2 regions of the Kitasatospora sp. NPDC001539 genome follow, and region 1 is predicted to be linked to the other one. Evidence: riboswitches for the same ligand, from Rfam matches in the RefSeq annotation. Region 1 holds a riboswitch; the other holds the start of a gene.
The links. A riboswitch is a leader RNA that binds a small molecule or an ion and turns the genes downstream of it on or off. The one in region 1 is predicted to bind glycine.

Region 1 (11,317 bases):
CCACCACACGTCCGGCAGCCCGGAGGGCGCGACCGTCAGGTTGTACCCGGCCGCCTGCGAGGCCAGGTACAGGGCCAGTCCGCAGCCTCCGACCGCCGCAGCGACGGCCGCTCCCCGGCCGAGGTCGCCGAGTTTGCGCCCGAGGTCGAAGCCCAGCACCTTCAGCGACGTGCCCTCGCGCACCAGCAGGTAGCCGACCAGCACCACGGGCATCAGGCCCCGCCCGATGTAGTACAGCTGCCACAGCAGGTCCAGCCAGGGCCGCCCGGGCGCGCGCGAGCCGTTCAGCGTGGCGACCTGCTGGCCGAGCTGGAGCGGTTCGGTGAGCGACCCCGCGAAGCTGATCAGCGCGCTGATCCCGCTGGCCCCGAGGGAGAGCCCGAGGACGATCAGCAGTTCCGCGCCGAGCAGCCGGCGGGTGGGCTGCTCGGTCTCCGGCGCGGTCGGGCGGGTGGTCACGGGCACTCCAGCGGGCGGGCGGTCGCTCCGGCCGTCGGCCGACCGCCGGAGCGATCATCCTGACACAGCGGCCGGGCTAGCCCACCGGCCAGGTGTGGACCGGCTCGCCGCCGCGCATGTGCTCGGCGTAGCGCCTGGTCATCGCGGCGAGCGCGGCCGGCCGGTCCATCCCGTACTGCTCGCGCAGCCGGTGGAAGGTGGCGCTCTGCCAGGCCGCGCCGTTGGTGCGGCGCAGACAGCGCTGTTCGATGATCCCCAGGTAGCGGTCCCGGTCGGCGGGCTCCACGCCCCACTCGTCCAGCCCCTGGTGGGCCATCGGCAGCAGCTCGTTCAGCACCAGGTCGACGGCGGAGATCGTCTGCAGCCCCCCGCTGCGGCCGGCCCGGCCGGAGCGCGGCCACTGGAACACCGCGTCGATGCCGTACCGGGCGCCCTGGCGGAAGTTCTCGTCCGCCCGTTCGAAGGGCAGCCGGGTCCAGACCGGCCGGGGCTGCTCGGCGAGCACCCGCACCAGCCCGTAGTAGAAGGCGGCGTTGGCCAGGGTGTCGGCCACCGTCGGCCCGGCCGGCAGCACCCGGTTCTCCACCCGCAGGTGCGCCACCCCGCCCGAGACGTCGTAGATCGGCCGGTTCCACCGGTAGATGGTGCCGTTGTGCAGCCGCATCTCGGACAGCCGGGGCGCCCCACCGGAGGTCAGCACCTTCATCGGGTCCTCGTCGTCACAGATCGGCAGCAGTCCCGGGAAGTAGCGCAGGTTCTCCTCGAACAGGTCGTACACCGAGTCCACCCAGCGCTCGCCGAACCAGGTGATCGGGCGCACGCCCTGGGCCTTGAGTTCGGCCGAACGGGTGTCGCAGGCCTGCTGGAACAGCACCGGGCGGGTCTCCCGCCACAGCTCCCGCCCGAACAGGAACGGGGAGTTCGCACCCATCGCCAGCTGGGGGCCGCAGATCGCCTGGGCGGCGTTCCACACCGAGGAGAACCGTTCCGGCGTCACCTGCAGGTGCAGTTGCAGCGAGGTCGCGGCGGCCTCCGCCACCATGGTGATCGACTCGAGCTGGAGGTGCTCGACGCCCTCGATGTCCAGCGCGATGTCCTCGCCGCGGGCGGCCAGTATCTGGTCGCTGAGAAGGCTGTACCGCTGGTTGTGGCTCATCGCGTCCAGCCCGGTGTGGTCGTGCTCCAGGGTCGGCAGGATGCCCACCATGACGATCCGGGCGCCGGCCTCGGCCGCGCGCCGGTCCGCGTAGCGCAGCCCGGTGTCGATCTCCTCCCGCAGTTCCTCGAAGACGTGCCCGCAGAGCCGGTGCGGCACGATGTTGACCTCGATGTTGAACTGGCCCAGCTCGGTCTGGAAGTCGCTGGACCCGATCGCGCTGAGCACCTGGGCGTTGCGCATCACCGGCAGACCCTGGTCGTCGGCCAGGTTGAGCTCGATCTCCAGGCCCATCACCGCCCGGGGCCGGTCGAATCGGTTCTCGCGCAGCATCCGCCCGAGCGCGTCGAGGCAGGCCTGGAGCTTGAGCCGGTACTGCTGCCGGTCCGCCAGATCCGCCCGAGTCGCCACGACCTTCTCGCCCACGGTCCCCTCCTCCTGACCCACCCGGCCGTCCGACCGTGCCAGCATCATGCCCACCCCGAAGATCGATACCCGAATGCTTGTACTGGCTTGCAATGAAAGGGAACTGACGCTTATTCAGAGCATCTGTGGACTTGCCCGGCGCCACAGCCTGTGATAAACAGATCACCCTGCGCATTTGTTCGATGAATTCGAGGAATCCGCACTGCGCTCCGGCCGGTCTTCTCCCGCCCCGAGGCACTCCTCGACGGCGGCGACCGCGCCGGCTCCGCGATCCTGCACAACCGGACACGGCCAGGCCCGTCACCGACGACGCACCGCGCCACGCCGGTATGCCGCACTCGCACGCCGATCTCGCTTGGAGAGGCGGACCCCGCCATGACCCTGCAAACCCCCCAGCCCCCACCGAGTGCCCTGCGCGCGGTCCTGGCCGCGCTCGACTCGGACGCCGCGCTGCGCCAACCCGCCGCCGCAGCCCTGCGTCACCCGACCGGACCACTGCTCCCCGCGCATCCGCTCGCGGTGCACGTCCTGGACGGCCCGCGCCCCGAGCTCACCGCCGCCCGGAGGACCGGCTGGCGCTTCCTGATCAAGGACGGCGCCGAGGTGGCCGCCGCCGCGGAGGTGGTGCAGAGCGCCGAGGGCCACACCTTCTCCCACTTCACCGCCGGCCCCTACCTCTCCTCGACCGTCCGGGCGCTGCGCGAGGCCTGGCAGCTCGCCCAGAGCTCCCGCGTCCGCTGCCAGCCCCGGCTGCTCACCTTCCCGGGCCAGTACGCGACGGCGCTCTGGCTGCACGGCCCCGACGCCGACCCGGGCGACGACCTGCTGATCCCGCTCGCCCCGGCTCCGCTCGGCGTCACCGCGCACCGCGCCCACCCGGCCGCCGAGCTGCTGCCGCTGCTCGCCCGCACCCCGCTCTCCCGGCCGCTGCTGCTCGGCTCCACCTGAGAGCGGCCCCGCCGCACCGGCCGCCGGGTCACCCCGCCCGGCGGCCCTTCGCCGTGCGCGCCCCGGCGGCCTCACCCGAACGGCCACCACCTGGGCGGGCCATCCGCAATGGCCCCACCGGGCCATGTCACGGCTGACCCGTCGGTGCGCTTTCTCCCCCGGGCCCCACCTGAACGGGTGATCTCTGCCCGGGACTTGTGGCGCATGTCACGAAATCGCTGCGCGCGCGTCCGCAGATGCCGACACTGGGAACCAGCGTGGAAGGACCACCTGTCCTACCCACTTGAACGCCGGTCCACACCTGGCCGGCGTTGCGGACAGGATCCGACTACCGCGGCGGCCCCGGACGGCAGCAACCCTCCGGGACCGCACCACGGGGAGGATCGCAGAGCGAAGCGAGGGTACGCGTATGTGCCAGCACCGTCCTGAGTGCCCGACGGCCGAGTCCGAGGACCGCGAGGCGGCCGTGCCGGTGGCTTGCCACCCTGAGCAGGGCTGGAGCCTGCTCTGCAACGGCGTCGTCCTGTTCGAGGACACCGGAGAGCTGCTGCCCGACGGCCGGGTGATCGCCCCGCGCCGCCCCGTCGCCCACGCGGCCTGAGGCCTCCCGGCGCCGGGTCGACCCGGTGCCGGGGCCCGACCGGCCCGACCCGTACCGCCGCAACCGTACGACCGGTGGCCATGGGCCCCGGCACCGCCCGACGGGGTGGCCGCCGACCGGACAGCGCACAGGGCAGGGCCCCGGCAGAAACGTTCTGCCGGGGCCCTGCCCCTCTTCGTCCGCGTCCGCGGGATCAGACGCCGTACTCGTCCAGCGGCGGGCAGGAGCAGACCAGGTTGCGGTCGCCGTACGCGCCGTCGATCCGGCTCACCGGCGGCCAGTACTTGTCCGCCGGGTTCACGCCCGCCGGGAAGACCGCCTCCTGCCGCGAGTAGCCGTGCGCCCAGTTGCCGGCCAGGGCGGCGGCGGTGTGCGGGGCGTTGCGCAGCGGGTTGTCCTCGGCCGCCCACTCGCCCGAGCCGACCTTCTCGATCTCGGCCCGGATCTCGATCATCGCGTCGCAGAACCGGTCGATCTCGTGCAGGTCCTCGGACTCGGTCGGCTCGATCATCAGCGTGCCGGCCACCGGGAAGGACATCGTCGGCGCGTGGAAGCCGTAGTCGATCAGGCGCTTGGCGATGTCGTCCACCGTCACGCCCGTCTCCTTGGTCAGCGGACGCAGGTCGATGATGCACTCGTGCGCGACCAGGCCGCCCGGGCCGGTGTAGAGCACCGGGAAGTGCGGCGCGAGCCGCTTGGCGATGTAGTTGGCGTTCAGCACCGCGACCTGGGTGGCGTGCTTCAGGCCCTCGCCGCCCATCAGCCGGACGTACGCCCAGGAGATCGGCAGGATCGCCGCCGAGCCCCACGGCGCGGCCGAGATCGGGCCGACACCGGTGGCCGGGCCGGCCTCCTCCTGCAGCGGGTGGTTCGGCAGGTACGGCGCCAGGTGGGCGCGCACCGCGACCGGGCCGACGCCCGGGCCGCCGCCGCCGTGCGGGATGCAGAAGGTCTTGTGCAGGTTCAGGTGCGAGACGTCCGCACCGAACTTGCCCGGCTTGGCCAGGCCGACCAGGGCGTTCAGGTTGGCGCCGTCCACGTAGACCTGGCCACCGGCCTCGTGCACCAGGGCGCAGATCTCGGTGATCTGGGTCTCGTACACGCCGTGGGTGGACGGGTAGGTGACCATCAGCACGGACAGGTTGTCGCGGTGCTGCTCGATCTTGGCCTTCAGGTCCTCGACGTCCACGTCGCCGTCGACCAGGGTCTTCACCACGACCACGCGCATGCCGGCCATCACCGCGGAGGCGGCGTTGGTGCCGTGCGCGGAGGACGGGATCAGGCAGACGTCGCGCTGGGTGTCGCCGTTCGCCTGGTGGTAGGCGCGGACGGCCAGCAGGCCGGCCAGCTCGCCCTGGGAGCCGGCGTTCGGCTGGATCGAGACGGCGTCGTAGCCGGTGACCTCGACCAGCTGCTGCTCCAGCTGGCGGATCAGGGTGAGGTAGCCCTGGGCCTGGTCGATCGGCGCGAAGGGGTGCAGCTGGCCGAACTCCGGCCAGGTGACGGCCTCCATCTCGGTGGTCGCGTTGAGCTTCATGGTGCAGGAGCCCAGCGGGATCATGCCGCGGTCGAGCGCGTAGTCCCGGTCCGACAGGCGGCGCAGGTAGCGCAGCATGGCGGTCTCCGAGCGGTGGCTGTGGAAGACCGGGTGGGTGAGGTACTCGTCCTCGCGCAGCAGCGCGGCGGGCAGCGCCTCGGCGGCCTCGGCGATCTCGACGGCGGGGACGCCGAACGCGGCCCAGACGCCGGCCAGGTGCTCGCGGGTGGTGGTCTCGTCGGTGGAGACGGAGATCCGGTCCGCGCCGTCCTGGTGGACGTTGATGCCGTGGGTGCGGGCGGCGGCGGCGATCTCGGCGGCGCGGCCCGGGACGACGGCGGTGACGGTGTCGAAGAACTCGCCGTGCAGCAGCTCGACGCCGCCGGCCCGCAGGCCCTCGGCGAGGGCGGCGGCGTAGCGGTGGGTGCGCCGCGCGATGTCGGCCAGGCCGTCCGGGCCGTGGTAGACCGCGTACATCGAGGCCATCACGGCGAGCAGCACCTGGGCGGTGCAGATGTTGCTGGTGGCCTTCTCGCGGCGGATGTGCTGCTCGCGGGTCTGCAGCGCCAAGCGGTAGGCGCGGTTGCCGTCGGCGTCGACGGACACGCCGACCAGGCGGCCGGGCAGCGAGCGGGCGTACTCCGCGCGCACCGACAGGTAGCCGGCGTGCGGGCCGCCGAAGCCCATCGGCACGCCGAAGCGCTGCGAGGTGCCGCAGGCGATGTCGGCGCCCAGCGAGCCCGGGGACTTCAGCAGGGTCAGCGCCAGCAGGTCGGCGGCCACGGCGACGACCGCGCCCAGCCCGTGCGCCTGCTCGATCACCGGGGCGAGGTCGCGGACGACGCCGGTGGCGCCCGGGTACTGCAGCAGCACGCCGAAGACGCCGCGCTCGGCGACCTCGGCCGGGATGCCGTCGGACAGGTCCGCGACGACGACCTCGACACCGGTCGGCACGGCCCGGGTGTTGATCACCGCGATGGTCTGCGGGAGGGTCTCGGCGTCGACCAGGAAGACGCCGCCCTTGACCTTGGTGACGCGGCGGGCCAGGGCCATCGCCTCGGCGGCCGCGGTGCCCTCGTCCAGCAGCGAGGAGCCGGAGGTGGGCAGACCGGTCAGGTCGGAGACCAGGGTCTGGAAGTTGAGCAGCGCCTCCAGGCGGCCCTGGGAGATCTCCGGCTGGTACGGGGTGTAGGCGGTGTACCAGGCCGGGTTCTCCATGACGTTGCGCAGGATGACCGGCGGGGTGAAGGTGCCGTAGTAGCCCAGGCCGATCATCGGCTGGAGCACCTTGTTGCGGCCCGCCAGCTCGCGCAGCTCGGCGAGGACCTGCGCCTCGCTGCGGCCGGCGGGCAGGTCCAGGGCGGTGATGGAGCGGATCGCCTCGGGAACGGCGGTGGCGGCGAGCTCGTCCAGGGAGCCGTAGCCGACGGACGCCAGCATCTTCTCCTGGGCGGCGGCGTCGGGGCCGATGTGGCGGTTCTCGAAGGGGCTGGCCGACTCGAGCTCGGTGAGGGTCGAGGCGCCGATGGGGCGTCCCGCGTTCGGCTGGGCGTTCATGGTGGTCGAGGCCTCCTGGTCACGGACCGGCGGGGGCGCGCACGCCGACGGCCATCCGCTGCGGACGGCGGACCGGCTCGGGCGGGCGAACCCGAAAGGCCTCCCCCTCTGTCATCGGGACCTGAGAGCTTCGCCCGCACGTCGCGCTGTCGGCGCTCCGTCGGCTTGCACCGTCGGTGAGGGTGGTGATCGTCGGCTCCCGCGCCGGCGATCCTGCCCTGCTTTCCAGAGTGACCTATCCCGCACGGTACGGATGCCTGAGAGATTCCGGGGAGGGTTTGCTCCTTCGGCGCCCCGACCAGCGGTTTTCGCGGTCGTGGACTCTCCCGAGCGGGTTCGGCGGTCGCGGCCCAGGGTACCAGCGGGCGGCCTTCGGATCACGGGTGCGTCAGGTCACTCGAGGTCTACGCGCGTCCCCCGGACGGCCCAGCACGAAGCCCGTCCGGCGCACCCCGGTCGCGTCGGTCCCATTCATGCCTTTTGGTGTGAAGTGGCGGACGGGACGGGTGTGCTCCGACCGCCGTACCTGCGGGAGTTCCGCAGGCGCAGCGGACTGGAGGAAAGAGTGCAGACCGACATCGACCCCCGGGATCTCATCGGCCACAAGGCGGTCGACCGCAACGGAGACAAGATCGGCACGGTCGACGAGGTGTACCTGGACGACGCGACCGGCCAGCCGGAGTGGGCCGCCGTGCGAACCGGCATCTTCGGCCGCGACGCCTTCGTCCCCCTCACCACGAGCGAGTTCTCCGGTGACGAGCTCCGGGTCCCCTACGACAAGTCGCTGGTCAAGGACTCGCCGGACTTCGGCGTGGGCCAGCACCTGTCGCCGGCCCAGGAGCTCCAGCTCTACCGCTACTACGGGCTCGACACCCCGGTGGACGCCCGCACCGCCGGCGAGGAGCCAGGCCGGACCGCCCAGCCCGACCTCGACTTCGGCACGGCGCCGGCCGTCGCGGCGGCGGCGACCACGACCGCCACCACGACCGCCCCGCCGCTCGCCTTCCACTCCGCCGAGCCGGGCCCGACCACCGCGGTCGCCGGCCCCGGCGCCCTCGGCACCGACACCGCCCGGGAGACCCACGTGCCGACCCTCGCCGCCCCCGCACCCGCCGCCCCCGTGGCGACCGCTCCCGTGTTCGAGCCGAAGCCGCAGCCCGCACCGGCTGCGGCCACCCCCGCGCCGGTGCCCGCGCCTTCCGCCGACACCGGCACCTCGGCCATGACGGCGCCGGTCGAGATCACCTGCCGCGAGGAGCGGCTCGACATCACCACCGAGTGGCACGTCCTGGGCACCGCGAAGCTGCGCAAGTACGTGACCAGCGAGCAGGTCGAGCGCCGCGTCCCGGTGGTCCGCGAGCGGGTCCGGGTGGAGCGGGTGCCGGTCAGCGACGCCGAGCGCGCCGCGCTGACCGAGAAGGAGATCGCCGAGGACGTCGAGGAGGTCACCCTCCGCGAGGAGCGCCCCGTCGTGCGCAAGTATCTGGCGCCGATCGAGCGGGTGCGCCTGGTCGTCGAGCGCTACACCGCCGAGGAGGTCGTCCAGGACGAGCTCCGCCGCGAGCACGTCGAGGTCCACGACGACAGCGCCCCGGTCACCAACGGCGCCCGCTCCGACGGCTCGCGCCCGGTGGTCTGACCGCCCGCCCCTCCTCCCCCAAGGGCCCCGGATCCCCTCCGGGGCCCTTGCCGTGCCCCGGACTTCCCCGCTTTGCCAAAGCTTAACCGCTCGATATTTGACACTCTGAAGTATCTCCGGGCATATTTACTTCAGTTCATTCACTATGTACGGGAGGAAGCAACCGTGAGTGAGGCACCACAGCCCACCACCGCGGCCGAGAAGCAGAGCAGCGCCCGGGTCCTGCCGGCCCTCATCCTGGCGATGCTGTCGTTCAGCGTGGTGCAGACCGCGGTCGTCCCGATCCTGCCCTCGCTGGCCAAGGAGCTGGACGTCTCCACGTCCAACATCACCTGGCTGATGACCGCCAACCTGCTCTCCGCAGCCGTGCTGACTCCCCTGCTGGGCCGCTTCGGCGACCTCCGGGGCCGTAAGCCCATGCTGCTCATCTCGCTGGCCGGCCTGGTCGCCGGATCCGCACTGGCGGCCGGCACCCACTCCTTCACCTGGCTGGTCGTCGCCCGCGTCCTGCAGGGCGCCGGCGGTGGCGTGATGCCGCTGGCGATCAGCATCGTCCGCGACGAGCTTCCCAAGCAGAAGGTGACCGGCGGCGTCGCCGCCATCAGCGCCTCGATGGGCGTCGGCTCCGGCCTCGGCCTGGTGGCCACCGGCCTCCTGCTGGAGCACTGGAACTACAAGTCGATCTTCTGGATGGGCCTGGCCTTCGGCCTGATCGCGATCGCCCTGGTGGCCCTGCGCGTCCCGTCCGACCCGGTCACCGACAAGGAGGGCGGCGCCGACCCGCTCGGCGCGCTCGCCCTGGCCGGCTGGCTCTCCGCCCTGCTGGTCGCGGTGAGCCAGGGCAACCACTGGGGCTGGACCTCCACCAAGACCCTCGGCCTGTTCGCCGTCGCCGCCGTGGTCGCGCTGGTCTGGGGGATCATCGAGACCAAGGTCGCGCACCCGCTGGTGGACCTGAAGATGATGTCCCGCCCGGCCGTGGCCTTCACCAACCTGGCCGGCCTGCTCATCGGCTTCGGCATGTACGGCTCGTTCATGGTCATCAGCAACTTCTCCCAGACCCCGGAGAAGCTGGCCCACTACGGCTTCACCGCGACCGTCCTGCACGCCGGCGTGATGCTGCTGCCGTCCGCGATCGGCTCGATGGTGGCCGCCCCGCTCGGCGCCGTGCTGATCGCCCGCCGCGGCCCCCGCCTGCCGCTGGTCCTCGGTGGCGTCCTCGGCGCCGTCGCCATGGCCTACCTGGCCCTGCGTCACAGCCACGAGGGTGACATCTACACCGCCTCCGCCATCTTCGGCCTCGGCATCGGCCTCGCCTTCGCCGCGATGCCGGCCTTCATCAACGGCGCCGTCCCGGTCGAGCAGAGCGGCATCGCCAACGGCATGAACTCCGTGCTGCGCACCGTTGGTGGCGCGATCGGCACCGCCGTGATGACCGCCATCCTGACCGGCGACACCATGAAGCTCCCGATCAAGATCCCGGTGCTGCTGCCCACCCTGGACGCCTACAAGCACGCGTTCTGGGCCACCGCCGTGGTCTGCATCGTCGCCGGTGCCGTCCCGTTCCTGATCCGCACCGCCAAGCCGGTCGCGGCCGCCCCGGGCGCCCCGGGCGGCTCGGCCCCGCAGGACTCCAGCACCCAGCTGGTCAAGACCGACGCCTGACGAGGCGTCCGGCCCGCGCGCTCAGGGACAGGGCGCGCGGACCCGGCCTCCGTACGTCGCGAGGGCATCACGAACGCGCGGAGCCGGCACGGTGTGAACGGCCCCACCCGGTACCCACCGGGTGGGGCCGTTCCACGTCCCGACCCCCTCCACCGGCAGGGCCGCCCGGGCCCCTCAGCCCTCCGGCCGCTGCGGCCCCTCCTCCCCCTGCGTCCCGCCCGCGTCCGCCACCCGCCGCAGCGGCAGCGGCCGGGCCGGCTCCAGCGCCGGGTCGTCGACCGCGAAGGTCCGCACCCGGCCCGGCCCGCTCCACGGCGTCTCGAACCGTACGGTGACCCGCCCGACCCCGCTGCCCTGCACCCACCCCGGGCCGAACTCGGCGTGGTGGACGTCCTGCCCGGGCAGCCAGCGTCGCACCGCGGCCGCCTCCCGCTCCTGCTCGGCCTCCGCCGCCTCGACCGCCTCGGCGTGCTCCGCCGCCTCCTCCCGCAGCGCCTGCGCGAACAGGTCCTCCTGGGTGTAGTCGGCGAGCTGCGCCACGCCCACCCCCAGCAGCCGCACCCCGCCGGTGATGTCCACCTGCTCGGCCAGCCGGCGCGCGATCGCGGTGATCACCGCCGGGTCGTCGGTCGGCCCGCCGAGCGTCTCCGAGCGGGTCAGCGTCGAGAAGTCGAACCGCCGGACCTTCAGCACCACCGTCCGCCCGGAGCGCCCCGCCGCCCGCAGCCGCCGCACGCACCGCGCCGAGAGCGACTCCACCTCGCGCAGCACCCGGTCCCGGTCGGCCAGGTCCACCTCGTAGGTGTCCTCCACCGAGACCGACTTCGCGTCCTGGTCGGCGACCACCGGCCGCTCGTCCAGCCCTATCGCCATCTGGTGGATCCCGGCGCCGTGCGCGCGGCCGAGCAGCGCGACCAACTCCGCCTCGCCCGCCTCCGCGAGGTCCGCCACCGTACTCAGCCCGGCCCGCCGCAGGACCTGCTCGGTGGCCGGCCCGATCCCGGGCAGCGCCCGGACCGGCATCGGCCCGAGCACGGCCCGCTCCTGCCCGGGCTCGATCAGCACCAGCCCGTCCGGCTTGGCCTGCTCGGAGGCGATCTTCGCCATCAGCTTGGAGCCCGCCGCCCCGACCGAACCGGTCAGCCCGGTGGAGCGGTGGATGTCCGCCCGCAGATCCTCCGCCAGGGCGAGCACCAGCCGCTCACCCGTCTCGTGGTCCGCCTCCGCCAGTACCGGGCCGTACGGACCGGCCTCCAGGTCGACGAAGGCCTCGTCCAGACTGAGCGGCTGCACCAGCGGCGACAGCTCCCGCAGCAGCCCCATCACGAT
Region 2 (11,317 bases), on a different contig from region 1:
TTGTAGAACGGCAGCGCCACGACCTGGACCGGCTCGTGCTTGCCGCGCACGTCCACCGCGACGGTGGTGCCGGGGGCGGCGTGGGCGGCGTCGACGTAGGCCATCGCGATCGGCTTGCCCAGGGTCGGGGACGGCGCGCCCGAGGTGATCCGGCCGATCGGATCGCCCTCGGTGGAGACCACGGTGTACTCGGCGCGGGGCACCCGCTTGCCCTCGGAGACCAGGCCGACCAGCACCTTCGGCGGGTTGGCCTCGGCCGCGGCGGCCGCCTGCTCCAGCGCCTTGCGGCCGACGAAGGCGCCGTCGTTGGTCGTCTTGTCGAAGCGGACGACCCGGCCCAGGCCCGCGTCGAAGGGGGTGAGGTCGGTGGACAGCTCGTGCCCGTACAGCGGCATGCCCGCCTCCAGGCGCAGGGTGTCGCGGCAGGACAGCCCGCACGGCACCAGGCCGCGGCCCTCGCCGGCGGCGGTCAGCGCCTGCCAGACGTCCTCGGCGTCGCCCGGGTGGCAGAAGATCTCGAAGCCGTCCTCGCCGGTGTAGCCGGTGCGGGCCAGCAGCACGTCGCGGTCGGCGACCCGGGCCGGGAGGATCGCGTAGTACTTCAGGCCGGGCAGGTCGGCGTCCGTGGTTCCGGCCAGGATCGCGGTGGACTCCGGGCCCTGGACGGCGATCAGGGCGTAGGTGTCGCGGTCGTCGGTGACGACGGCGTCGAAGCCCTTGGCGCGGGCGATCAGCTCGTCCAGGACCAGCTGGGCGTTGGAGGCGTTGGCGACGACCAGGAAGGCGTCCTCGCGCAGCCGGTAGACGATCAGGTCGTCCAGGATGCCGCCGTCCTCGGCGCAGATCATCGTGTAGCGGGCGCGCAGCACGCCCAGCGCGGAGACGAAGCCGACCAGCGCGTGGTCCAGCATCTCGCCGGCCTGCGGGCCGGTGACGGTGATCTCGCCCATGTGCGAGAGGTCGAACAGACCGGCCTTGGTGCGGACGGCGAGGTGCTCCTCGCGCTCGCTGCCGTAGCGCAGCGGCATGTCCCAGCCGGCGAAGTCGGTCATGGTCGCGCCGAGGGCGCGGTGCAGCGCGTCGAGCGCGGTCAGGCGGAGGGACGACATGGCCAGGAACTCCTCGGTCGGGGCACTCAGGGGTGCACGCGCCGGGACGGGACCCGCTCGGGGACCGACCCTGCGCGCGGGCATGCGGCGGCGTGGGTCTCCCCATCTGTCGTCGAACCTGAGAGCTTCACCGCCCACCTGCCCGCAGCTGTTTCCAGCATCCAGGACAGCATGGCGGCTTGCACCGTGGGTGGGCGCGCGACAGGGCCGGGCGCCGCTTTCCAGATGTGCCTAACCCGTGCGGTAAGGGGGCCTGAGAGATTCCGGGGAGGACTTGCTCCTTCGGCGCCGGCCGTACCGCCTGGGCGGCACTCCGGACTCTCCCGCGCGGGTTCGAGCGGCCGGTGTGGAGTTGTGGGGGCCCGCGGCGCATGCCGTCGGACGCGCACATCATGGCACGTCCACGGGCGCGGGGGGAGGGGGGCCCGGTCACACCGCCCGAAGTCGAACCCGTGCCCGACCGGCGCCCGACCGGCGTCCCACCGGGCCCCTAGACTTCTGCGCGTCGGCGCAGCAGTGGGCGGCCGACCGGCACGAGGGCGGATCGGCGGCGCATGGAGTACCCGGTGGAGCAGCAGCAGGGGTGGGGCGGCCCGGAGGCGGCGCCGCCGGGCGGCGCCTGGCCGGCCAACGAGCTGGAGCAGGTGCTGACGGCCGCGCTGGGCGACCCCGGCGCGACGCCGCGGGTGATCGAGGTACTGGCCCGCAGCCAGGTGTGGATCCCGCTGCCGGCCGGCGGCGATCCGGCCGGGCAGTCGCTGGACCTGCCGACCGTCGAACTGGCCGGGGACCCGTACGTGCCGGTGTTCTCCTCGCAGGAGGTGTTCCTGCAGCAGGCGCCGGGGATGGCCTTCGCGATCGCGCCGGCCTGGGAGTTCGCCCGCGGACTGCCGCTGGGCGTGGGCATCGCGGTCAATCCCGAGGCCGCGGTGGGCATCCCGGTGCCGCCGCAGGGCGTGGCGGAGCTGCGCCGCGGGCCGCGGGAGGACCGCTGGGACCAGCCGGAGGCGCCGACCGGCGGCCGGGTGGCGCTGCGCGAGCCGGTGCCGGGCGAGGACCCGGAGCACTTCCTGGCCGCCTGCCGGGCCGAACTGTCGGCGCTGCCGGGGGTGCTGACCGCGCGCCGGGCGCTGGCCAGCATCGAGGGCGAGCCGACCGTGATGTTCGTGGGCGTCCAGTTGGATCCGGCCGCCCCGGCCGACCCGGGCGCGGTGAACGAGGCGCTCGGCCGGGCGCTGGGAACCGCGCCGCTGCCGGGCGGCGTCCACCTCGTGCTGCTCGACCTCGCCGACGACCCGGTGGTCGAGTGGCTGCTCACCCGGGTACTGCCTTTCCATACGCGGATGTGAGCGGGGATCGTTCGTGAGCACGTCGCCGTGGCGGTGGCCGGTGCCGCGCCATAGGGTGCGTGCAGGCGGCTGACGGGCCGGCTGGGTTGAGGAAAGAGGCGCGGCGAGGTGGGCGCATGAGTGCGGGAGCGGGAACGGGCGGTGGGCCGGGCCCCTGGGGCCAGGCGCCGGCCGGGCGCCCGGCGGATCCGGGCGCGTTGGAGCGCGCCCTGCGCGACGTCGCGCCGGAGCGTTACGACGCGTACGAGCGGCTGCTGCACGCGCTCGCCGACGGCCAGGTCTGGATGCTGCTCTGGCACGGCACGCCGGGCAGCCCGGACGCGCAGTACGGGAACATGGAGATCAGCGGCCACGGCTACGCCCCGGCCGTGACCTCGCTCGAGCAGCTGACGGCCTCCGGCTGGGCCCGGGCCCACGAGGTCATCTCCGGGCGGGAGATCGCCGCCTCGCTGTACCGCACCCGCTGGGGCCTGTGGCTCAACCCGCACGCCCCCGGCGGCGGGGTCGGCGTGCCGTGGGCGGACCTGCGGCGGATCGCCGCGGGTCTGGACCGGCTGCCGGCCGGCCCCCTGAAGCTGAGCGAGCCGCAGGTGAACGCCCAGCAGTTCTTCGCGCTGCTGGAGCGGCAGGCCGGCGAGGTGCGCGCGGTGCGGGCGCTGCGCCGGGCCTGGGTGCAGCCCGCGGTGGGGGAGCCGTACCTGGCGATCGGCCTGGACCTCTACGAGAGTTCGCCGCCGGCCGTGGAGGCGGTGCGGGCGCTGATGCAGCGGGCGATCGCGGTGGCGCCCGAGGGGCTCGCGGTGTCCACCGTGGCGATGGCCGACGAGTACGACCCGGTGGCGCTGTGGATGCGCGCCAACGCCCGGCCGTTCTTCGACCGGGAGGCGGGGCGCCCGCTGACCGGCCCGTACCCGCCGGTGCCGTACCCGGCGCAGTCGCTGCCGGGGCAGCCGGCGCCGGGGTGGTCCTACGGCCCGCAGCCGAACGCGCCGGGCTGGGGGCAGCCGCAGGGGCCGCGGTCGTGGCCCGGATACCCGGGCCGCTGACAAACCCGGGGCCAAACGCATATTCACCAAGCCGACCTGATTCGCCATCAGGTCGGCTTCGGTGCTTTCCGGACGAATTTCCCGTTCCCGAAGTCCGCCCATCTTGACATGGCTGTTACAGCCGTGTGAAGAGGGATATGCCGAAGACCGGGGAGGTGCATGCGCGCAGATCACAGTTGGGCATCTGTCGCTTGTCAGGGCTGGCGCAAGCCAGTTCGCATGACAGAGAGTTCTGCGCAACGCATCGCGCGTACTGGAAACCCCACAAAGGTGAGCGCGCACGCCGACAGCTCGACCACGCGACGCCCATCCCGCGTGGTGGCAGTGCCTGTGCACGACGCACTGCCGCGCGCACCGCTCCTCCTAAGCACCTCCGCACGTCCGCAGCCGCACCGCCGAAGCCGGCGCCCGGCACCCGTGGGCCGGCCACCGTCGGCGAGGGGACCAACTGACCATGACCGCATCCGTGACCACCGCCGGGAACGAACCGGAGGCGCCAGCCACCGCGAGCCCGGCCAAGACGATCGAGGGCCGTTCCCTCGGTCGGATCGCCTGGACCCGCTTCAAGCGGGACAAGGCCGCCGTCGCCGGCGGCATCGTGGTGATCCTGCTGATCCTGCTCGCCGTGCTGTCCGGGCCGATCGAGGCCCTGTTCGGGCTCGACCCCGACCAGCCGAACACGGACCTGCTGGACGCCGACCTCGGCGGCCTGCCGCTCGGGGACTGGGGCGGGATGAGCGGGGACCACCTGCTCGGCATCGACCCCCTGCAGGGCCGCGACCTGCTCGCCCGCGTGGTCGACGGCTCGTGGGTCTCCCTGCTGGTCGCCTTCGGCGCGACCGTGCTGTCCAACACCCTCGGCACCGTGCTCGGCGTGATGGCCGGTTACTACGGCGGCTGGGTGGACACCCTGATCAGCCGGTTGATGGACGTCTTCCTGGCGTTCCCGCTGCTGCTCTTCGCCATCGCGATCTCCGCCTCGCTCCAGGGCGGCGCGTTCGGCCTGCACGGCCTCCCGCTGCACATCATGGTGCTGATCTTCGTGATCGGCTTCTTCAACTGGCCCTACATGGGCCGGATCGTGCGCGGACAGACCCTTTCGCTGCGCGAGCGGGAGTTCGTCCACGCCGCCCGCAGCCTCGGCGCCCGCGGCCCGTTCATCCTGTTCAAGGAGCTGCTGCCGAACCTGGTCGGCCCGATCCTGGTCTACTCGACCCTGCTGATCCCGACCAACATCCTCTTCGAGGCCGGCCTGAGCTTCCTCGGCGTCGGCATCCAGCCCCCGCAGTCCTCCTGGGGCGGCATGCTCGCCGACGCGAAGAACTACTACCAGGTGGACCCCCAGTACATGGTGGTCCCCGGCCTGGCGATCTTCATCACCGTGCTCGCGTTCAACCTGCTCGGCGACGGGCTGCGTGACGCCCTCGATCCCAAGAGCAACTGACCCAGCGTCAGGGCGCCTTTCCTCCTCCACATCCTCAAGGGGTTGATCTCACCCATGCGTAGGTCCCGTACCGTCGCGCTGACCGCCGCGGCCGCCGCCGTGGTCCTGGTCGTCACCGGCTGCTCGTCCAGCTCCAAGAGCGGCGACGCCAAGTCCTCCTCGGCAAGCTCCAACGACTCGAGCGGCGGCGCCGACGCGGCCACCAAGCAGATCGTCAACGCCTCGGACAAGAAGGGCGGGACGGTCACCTACGAGATGAAGGGCACCCCGGACTCCCTCGACCCGGGCAACACCTACTACGCGTACATCTACAACTTCTCGCGCCTGTACGGGCGTCCGCTGACCACCTTCAACCCGGCGGCCGGCGCGGACGGCAACAAGCTCGTCCCGGACCTCGCCGAGTCGCTGGGCCAGCCCAGCGCGGACGGCCTGACCTGGACCTACAAGCTGCGCGCGGGCCTGAAGTACGACGACGGCACCCCGATCACCTCCAAGGACGTCAAGTACGCCGTGGAGCGCTCGAACTTCGCGCCCGAGGTGAACTCGAACGGCCCGACCTACTTCCACGACCTGCTGGTCGACAACCCGACGCCGTACCAGGGCCCGTACAAGGACAAGACCGGCGACCTGAAGTCGATCGAGACGCCGGACGACACCACGATCGTCTTCCACCTCCAGCACCCCTTCGCCGACTTCGACTACCTGGTCAGCGCCCCGCAGACGGTGCCGGTCCCGCAGGCCAAGGACACCGGTGCCGACTACGTGAAGCACGTCGTGGCCTCGGGCGCCTACAAGTTCGAGTCCTACGAGGACGGCAAGCAGGCCGTCCTGGTGCCGAACACCAACTGGGACAAGAGCACCGACCCGATCCGCAAGCAGCTCGCGGACAAGATCGTGCTCAAGATGAACATCGACCAGGCCACCATCGACAAGGACCTGCTGGCCGGCAACGCCCAGGTCGACCTGGTCGGCGGCGGCGTCGACCCGCAGACCCAGGCGCAGATCCTGCGCGACCCGAAGCTCAAGGCCAAGACCGACAACGCCTACGGCGGCCGCCTGGTCTACATGGCGATCAACACCAAGGTCGCGCCGTTCGACAACGTCGACTGCCGCAAGGCCGTCCAGTACGCGATCGACAAGGTCGCCGTGCAGACCGCGCTCGGCGGCCCGATCCGCGGCCAGGTGGCCAACACCGTCCTCCCGCCGGACATCCCGGGCCACCAGGACTTCAACCTGTACGAGACCAAGGACAACAAGGGCGACCAGGCCAAGGCCAAGGACGCGCTGAAGGCCTGCGGCAAGGACGGCGGCTTCACCACCGTCCTGTCCGCCCGCACCGAGCGCGCCACCGAGGTCGCCGCGGCCACCCAGATCCAGGCCCAGCTGAAGAACATCGGCATCAACGTCGAGATCCAGCAGTACCCGCAGGGCAAGTACCTGACGGACTCGGCCGGTGCGCCGCAGTTCACCCAGGACCACAACATCGGTCTGATGATGATGCAGTGGGGCGCCGACTGGCCGACCGGCTACGGCTTCCTGCAGCAGATCGTCGACGGCCGGGCGATCAAGGCGTCCGGCAACAGCAACCTGGCCCAGCTGAACGACCCGGCCGTCAACAAGCTGCTCGACGACGCCGCGGTCAACCCGGACCGGGCCGCCCGCGAGAAGATCTACGGCGACATCGACAAGAAGGTCATGGAGTCCGCGGTCTACGTCCCGCTCACCGACTTCAAGGTCTTCCTGTACCGCCCGGACAGCGCCACCAACCTCGGGTCCAACCCGGCCTGGTCGGGGGAGTACGACTACCTGAACATCGGCACCACCAAGTAAGAGCCTGGCTCCGCATCCCTGAAGGCAGGTGAAGGCAGCGGCGGCCGCCGCCGTCCGGCAGACCCCGGACGGCGGCGGCCGCCGGAGCCGCCCAACTGTGTTTGCCTACATCATCCGCAGGATCCTCGCGGCCGCGGTGCTGCTGCTGGTCGTCAGCGCGGTCACCTTCGCGATCTTCTTCCTGCTCCCGCGCTTCGCCGGCGAGACCACCGACCAGCTGGCCGCGCAGTACATCGGGAAGAACCCGTCGCCCGAGGCGATCGCGGCGGTCAAACAGAACCTCGGCTTCGACCAGCCGCTGTACACCCAGTACTGGAACTTCCTCAAGGGCCTGGTCAGCGGCGCCGAGTACAAGTTCGGGCCGGAACCGGCCACCTGCCACGTGCCCTGCTTCGGCTACTCCTTCAAGAACCACCTGGAGGTCTGGCCGGAGATGACCAGCCGGATCCCGGTCACCATCTCGCTCGCCATCGGCGCGGCGGTGCTCTGGCTGGTCTCCGGCGTCACCACCGGCGTGATCTCCGCGCTCAAGCCGCGCTCGATCTTCGACCGGCTCTCCATGGGCGTCGCGCTGGCCGGCGTCTCGCTGCCGGTCTTCTTCACCGGCGCCCTGCTGCTGACGGTCTTCAGCTACGAGTGGCCGATCCTGGACAACCTCGAGTACGTCGACTTCACCTCCGACCCGCTGATGTGGGCCCGCAACCTGATCCTGCCGTGGATCTCGCTGGCCTTCCTCTACTCCGCGCTCTACGCCCGGCTCACCCGCGCCGGGATGCTGGAGACGATGAGCGAGGACTACATCCGCACCGCCCGGGCCAAGGGCCTGGTCGAGCGGAAGGTGGTCGTCAAGCACGGGCTGCGCTCCGCGCTCACCCCCATCGTCACCATCTTCGGCATGGACCTCGGGCTGCTGCTCGGCGGTGCGCTGATCACCGAGCAGGTCTTCTCGCTCAAGGGCGTCGGCCAGTTCGCCGTCCAGGCGATCTCCGACAACGACCTGCCCAAGGTCCTCGGCGTCACCCTGCTGGCCGCCTTCTTCATCGTCGTCTGCAACCTCGTGGTCGACCTCCTGTACGCCCTCGTCGACCCCCGCGTGAGGCTCTCGTGACCGAGCTCCAGAAGACCCCGGCGGACGCCGCGTCGCCCCCGTCGGGCGAGCCGTTCCTCTCCGTCCGCGACCTGAGGATCCACTTCGACACCGACGACGGCCTGGTCCGCTCGGTGGACGGCGTCAGCTTCGACGTGCACAAGGGGCGCACCCTGGGCATCGTCGGCGAGTCCGGCTCCGGCAAGTCCGTCACCTCGCTGGGCATCATGGGCCTGCACCGCTCCAAGCGGGCCCGGATCACCGGCGAGATCCGGCTGGGCGGCGAGGAGCTGATCGCCGCCGGACCGGACCGGGTGCGCCAACTGCGCGGCCGCGAGATGGCGATGATCTTCCAGGACCCGCTGACCGCGATGCACCCCTACTACACGGTGGGGCAGCAGATCGTCGAGGCGTACCGGGTGCACCACCCCCAGGCCTCCAAGAAGCAGGCCCGGACCCGCGCGATCGAGATGCTCGACCGGGTCGGCATCCCGCAGCCCGACCGCCGGGTGGACGACTACCCGCACCAGTTCTCCGGCGGCATGCGCCAGCGCGCGATGATCGCCATGGCCCTGGTCAACGACCCCTCGCTGCTGATCGCCGACGAGCCCACCACCGCCCTGGACGTCACCGTCCAGGCGCAGATCCTGGACCTCATCCGCGACCTCCAGGACGAGTTCGGGTCCGCCGTCATCATCATCACCCACGACCTCGGAGTGGTCGCCGAGCTGGCCGACGACATCCTGGTGATGTACGGCGGCAAGTGCGTCGAGCGCGGCCCGGCCGAGACCCTCTTCGACGCGCCCGAACACCCCTACACCTGGGGCCTGCTGGGATCGATGCCGCGCCTGGACCGGGAGCTGCAGGAGCGGCTCGTCCCGGTCCGGGGCACCCCGCCGAGCCTGATCAACGTGCCGTCCGGCTGCGCCTTCCACCCGCGCTGCCCGTACGCCCAGCTGACCGGCGGACGCTCCACCGACGAGGTCCCGGTGCTGGCCGAGGCCGCGCCCGGCCACTTCGCGGCCTGCCACCTGCCGGCCGACGAGCGGCACCGCATCTTCGCCGAAGAGATCGCGCCCCGGCTGTGAGCCCGGCCTCGTACCACCTTTCTGGAGAGAACCGATGACGGACACTCAGGCGGCCGCGATCCCCGCGCCTGCGCCTGCCCCCGAGCGCGAGCCGCTGCTGAAGGTGACCGGCCTGACCCGGCACTTCCCGATCCGCGGTGGACTGCTGCGGCGCCAGACCGGCGCGGTGCGGGCCGTCGACGGCATCGACTTCACGGTCAACGCCGGCGAGACGCTGGGCGTCGTCGGCGAGTCCGGCTGCGGAAAGTCGACCATGGGCCGGCTGGTCACCCGGCTCGACGAGCCCACCGGCGGGAAGATCGAGTTCGAGGGCACCGACATCACCCACCTGGGCGTCGGCGCGATGCGGCCGCTGCGCCGCGACATCCAGATGATCTTCCAGGACCCGTACTCCTCGCTGAACCCCAGGCACACCGTCGGCACCATCGTCAGCACGCCCTTCCGGCTCCAGGGCGTGGAGCCCGAGGGCGGGGTCAAGAAGGCCGTCCAGGACCTGCTGGAGCTGTGCGGGCTCAGCCCCGAGCACTACAACCGCTACCCGCACGAGTTCTCCGGCGGCCAGCGCCAGCGCATCGGCATCGCCCGGGCCCTCGCCCTGAGGCCCAAGATGATCGTCGCGGACGAGCCGGTCTCCGCGCTGGACGTGTCGATCCAGGCCCAGGTGGTCAACCTGCTGGACGACCTCCAGCAGGAGCTGGGCCTGACCTACCTGATCATCGCGCACGACCTCTCGGTGGTCCGGCACGTCTCCGACCGGGTGGCGGTGATGTACCTCGGCAAGATCGTGGAGATCGCCGACCGGGACTCGCTCTACCGCAGCCCGATGCACCCGTACACCAACGCCCTGATGTCGGCCGTCCCGGTACCGGACCCGCGCCGGCGCCAGCGGGCCGGCCGCGAGCGGATCCTGCTCAAGGGCGACGTGCCCTCGCCGATCAACCCGCCCAGCGGCTGCCGCTTCCGGACGCGCTGCTGGAAGGCCCAGGACGTGTGCGCCGCCCAGGAGCCGCCGCTGGCGGCGCTGAAGACGGGGCACCAGGTGGCGTGTCACTTCCCCGAGCGAAGCGAGGGGAACGACTAGCACAGCCCCGGGCGAAGCGAGGGGAACGACCATCGCAGCCCCGGGCGGAGCGTGGGGAACGACCAGCACAGCCCCGGGCGGAGCGAGGGGAACGACCATCGCAGCCCCGGGCCGGGCGAGGGGAACGACCAGCACAGCCCGGAGCGACGACCATCGCAGCCCCGGGCGGAGCGAGGGGAACGACCGGCTCCGCCCGACGCAGGCGGAGGGGAGGGTTCCGCACAGGTCATAGTTGTGTGGTGACCTCGCAGATCTTCCCCTCCGACGTGCAGCAGTCCCTCGACCTCGCCGGCATCTTCGTCTTCGCCCTCTCCGGCGGCCTGCTCGCCGTCCGCAAGAACATGGACATCTTCGGGATCTGCGTACTGGCGGAGGCCACGGCGCTCGGCGGCGGGGTGATCCGCGACCTGGTGATCGGGGCGACCCCGGTGGCCGCGTTCAGCAACTTCGGCTACTTCGTGACGCCGCTCGCGGCCGGCCTGGTGGTGTTCTTCCTGCACCCCCAGGTCGAGCGGATCAACCGTGCGGTGCAGACCCTGGACGCCCTCGGCCTCGGCCTGTTCTGCGTCACCGGCACCGCCAAGGCGCACGACTACGGGCTGGGCGCGGCCGCGGCCGTCGCACTCGGCATGGTGACCGCGGCCGGCGGCGGGGTGATCCGCGACGTGCTGGCCGGGGAGATCCCCTCCCTGCTGCGCTGGGACCGGGAGATCTACGCCGTCCCGGCCCTGGTCGGCGCCGCCCTGGTGGCCGTGCTGATCGGCGCCGACCGGCTCACCGGGGCCACCGGCACCGCCGCCGCGCTCACCGCCTTCGGGCTGCGGATGCTCGCGCTGAAGTACGGCTGGCGCGCCCCGCGGGCTTGGCACCGCAACGGTTCTCGCACCAGCGAGGAGTAGGCGAGCCGCCGCACGCGAGCGAGATCGCCTCGGCCGTGCAGAGCAGCTCCGGCACCATCCGGGCCAGCTCGGCCGGCCGCACCTGACTGGCCGGGGCGCTCAGCGCGCAGGCCGCGACCGTCCGCCCGCCGGTGCCCGCGACCGGCGCGGCCACGCAGGTCACCGGCTCCCGGTGCTCGGCGGACTCCGCCGCCCAGCCGCGCAGGCGCACCGCCGCGAGCTCGGGCGGCAGTTCCTCCTCGCGGGCGCCGTCCTCGGGCAGCCCGGCGAGCAGCACCCGGCCGACCGCCGTCCCGGTCACCGGCGCCCGGCGCCCGATCCGGGAGGGCCGGGCCGCCCTCGGCCCGGCCACCTCGTCCAGGTAGAGCACCTCGCCGTCGTGCA

Region 2: linked by a shared signal. The riboswitch ahead of gcvT (glycine cleavage system aminomethyltransferase GcvT) and the one ahead of gcvP (aminomethyl-transferring glycine dehydrogenase) in region 1 are both predicted to bind glycine.

What each region holds. Positions count from the first base shown of each region.
Region 1 is NZ_JBEPAK010000007.1:50,212-61,528, forward strand. Features, by position in the region: gene ABT247_RS03150 (CPBP family intramembrane glutamic endopeptidase) at 1-465, opposite strand, end outside; gene ABT247_RS03155 (glutamate-cysteine ligase family protein) at 536-2,041, opposite strand; gene ABT247_RS03160 (hypothetical protein) at 2,417-2,989, shown strand; gene ABT247_RS03165 (DUF5999 family protein) at 3,399-3,590, shown strand; gene gcvP (aminomethyl-transferring glycine dehydrogenase) at 3,784-6,684, opposite strand; glycine riboswitch at 6,786-6,918, opposite strand; glycine riboswitch at 6,920-7,023, opposite strand; gene ABT247_RS03175 (PRC and DUF2382 domain-containing protein) at 7,250-8,323, shown strand; gene ABT247_RS03180 (MFS transporter) at 8,489-9,988, shown strand; gene ABT247_RS03185 (DNA polymerase IV) at 10,163-11,317, opposite strand, start outside.
Region 2 is NZ_JBEPAK010000088.1:14,786-26,102, reverse strand. Features, by position in the region: gene gcvT (glycine cleavage system aminomethyltransferase GcvT) at 1-1,109, opposite strand, end outside; glycine riboswitch at 1,341-1,445, opposite strand; gene ABT247_RS16185 (enhanced serine sensitivity protein SseB C-terminal domain-containing protein) at 1,664-2,458, shown strand; gene ABT247_RS16180 (enhanced serine sensitivity protein SseB C-terminal domain-containing protein) at 2,575-3,504, shown strand; gene ABT247_RS16175 (ABC transporter permease) at 3,959-4,948, shown strand; gene ABT247_RS16170 (ABC transporter substrate-binding protein) at 5,003-6,778, shown strand; gene ABT247_RS16165 (ABC transporter permease) at 6,876-7,886, shown strand; gene ABT247_RS16160 (ABC transporter ATP-binding protein) at 7,883-8,953, shown strand; gene ABT247_RS16155 (ABC transporter ATP-binding protein) at 8,988-10,034, shown strand; gene ABT247_RS16150 (trimeric intracellular cation channel family protein) at 10,274-10,933, shown strand; gene ABT247_RS16145 (IclR family transcriptional regulator) at 10,839-11,317, opposite strand, start outside.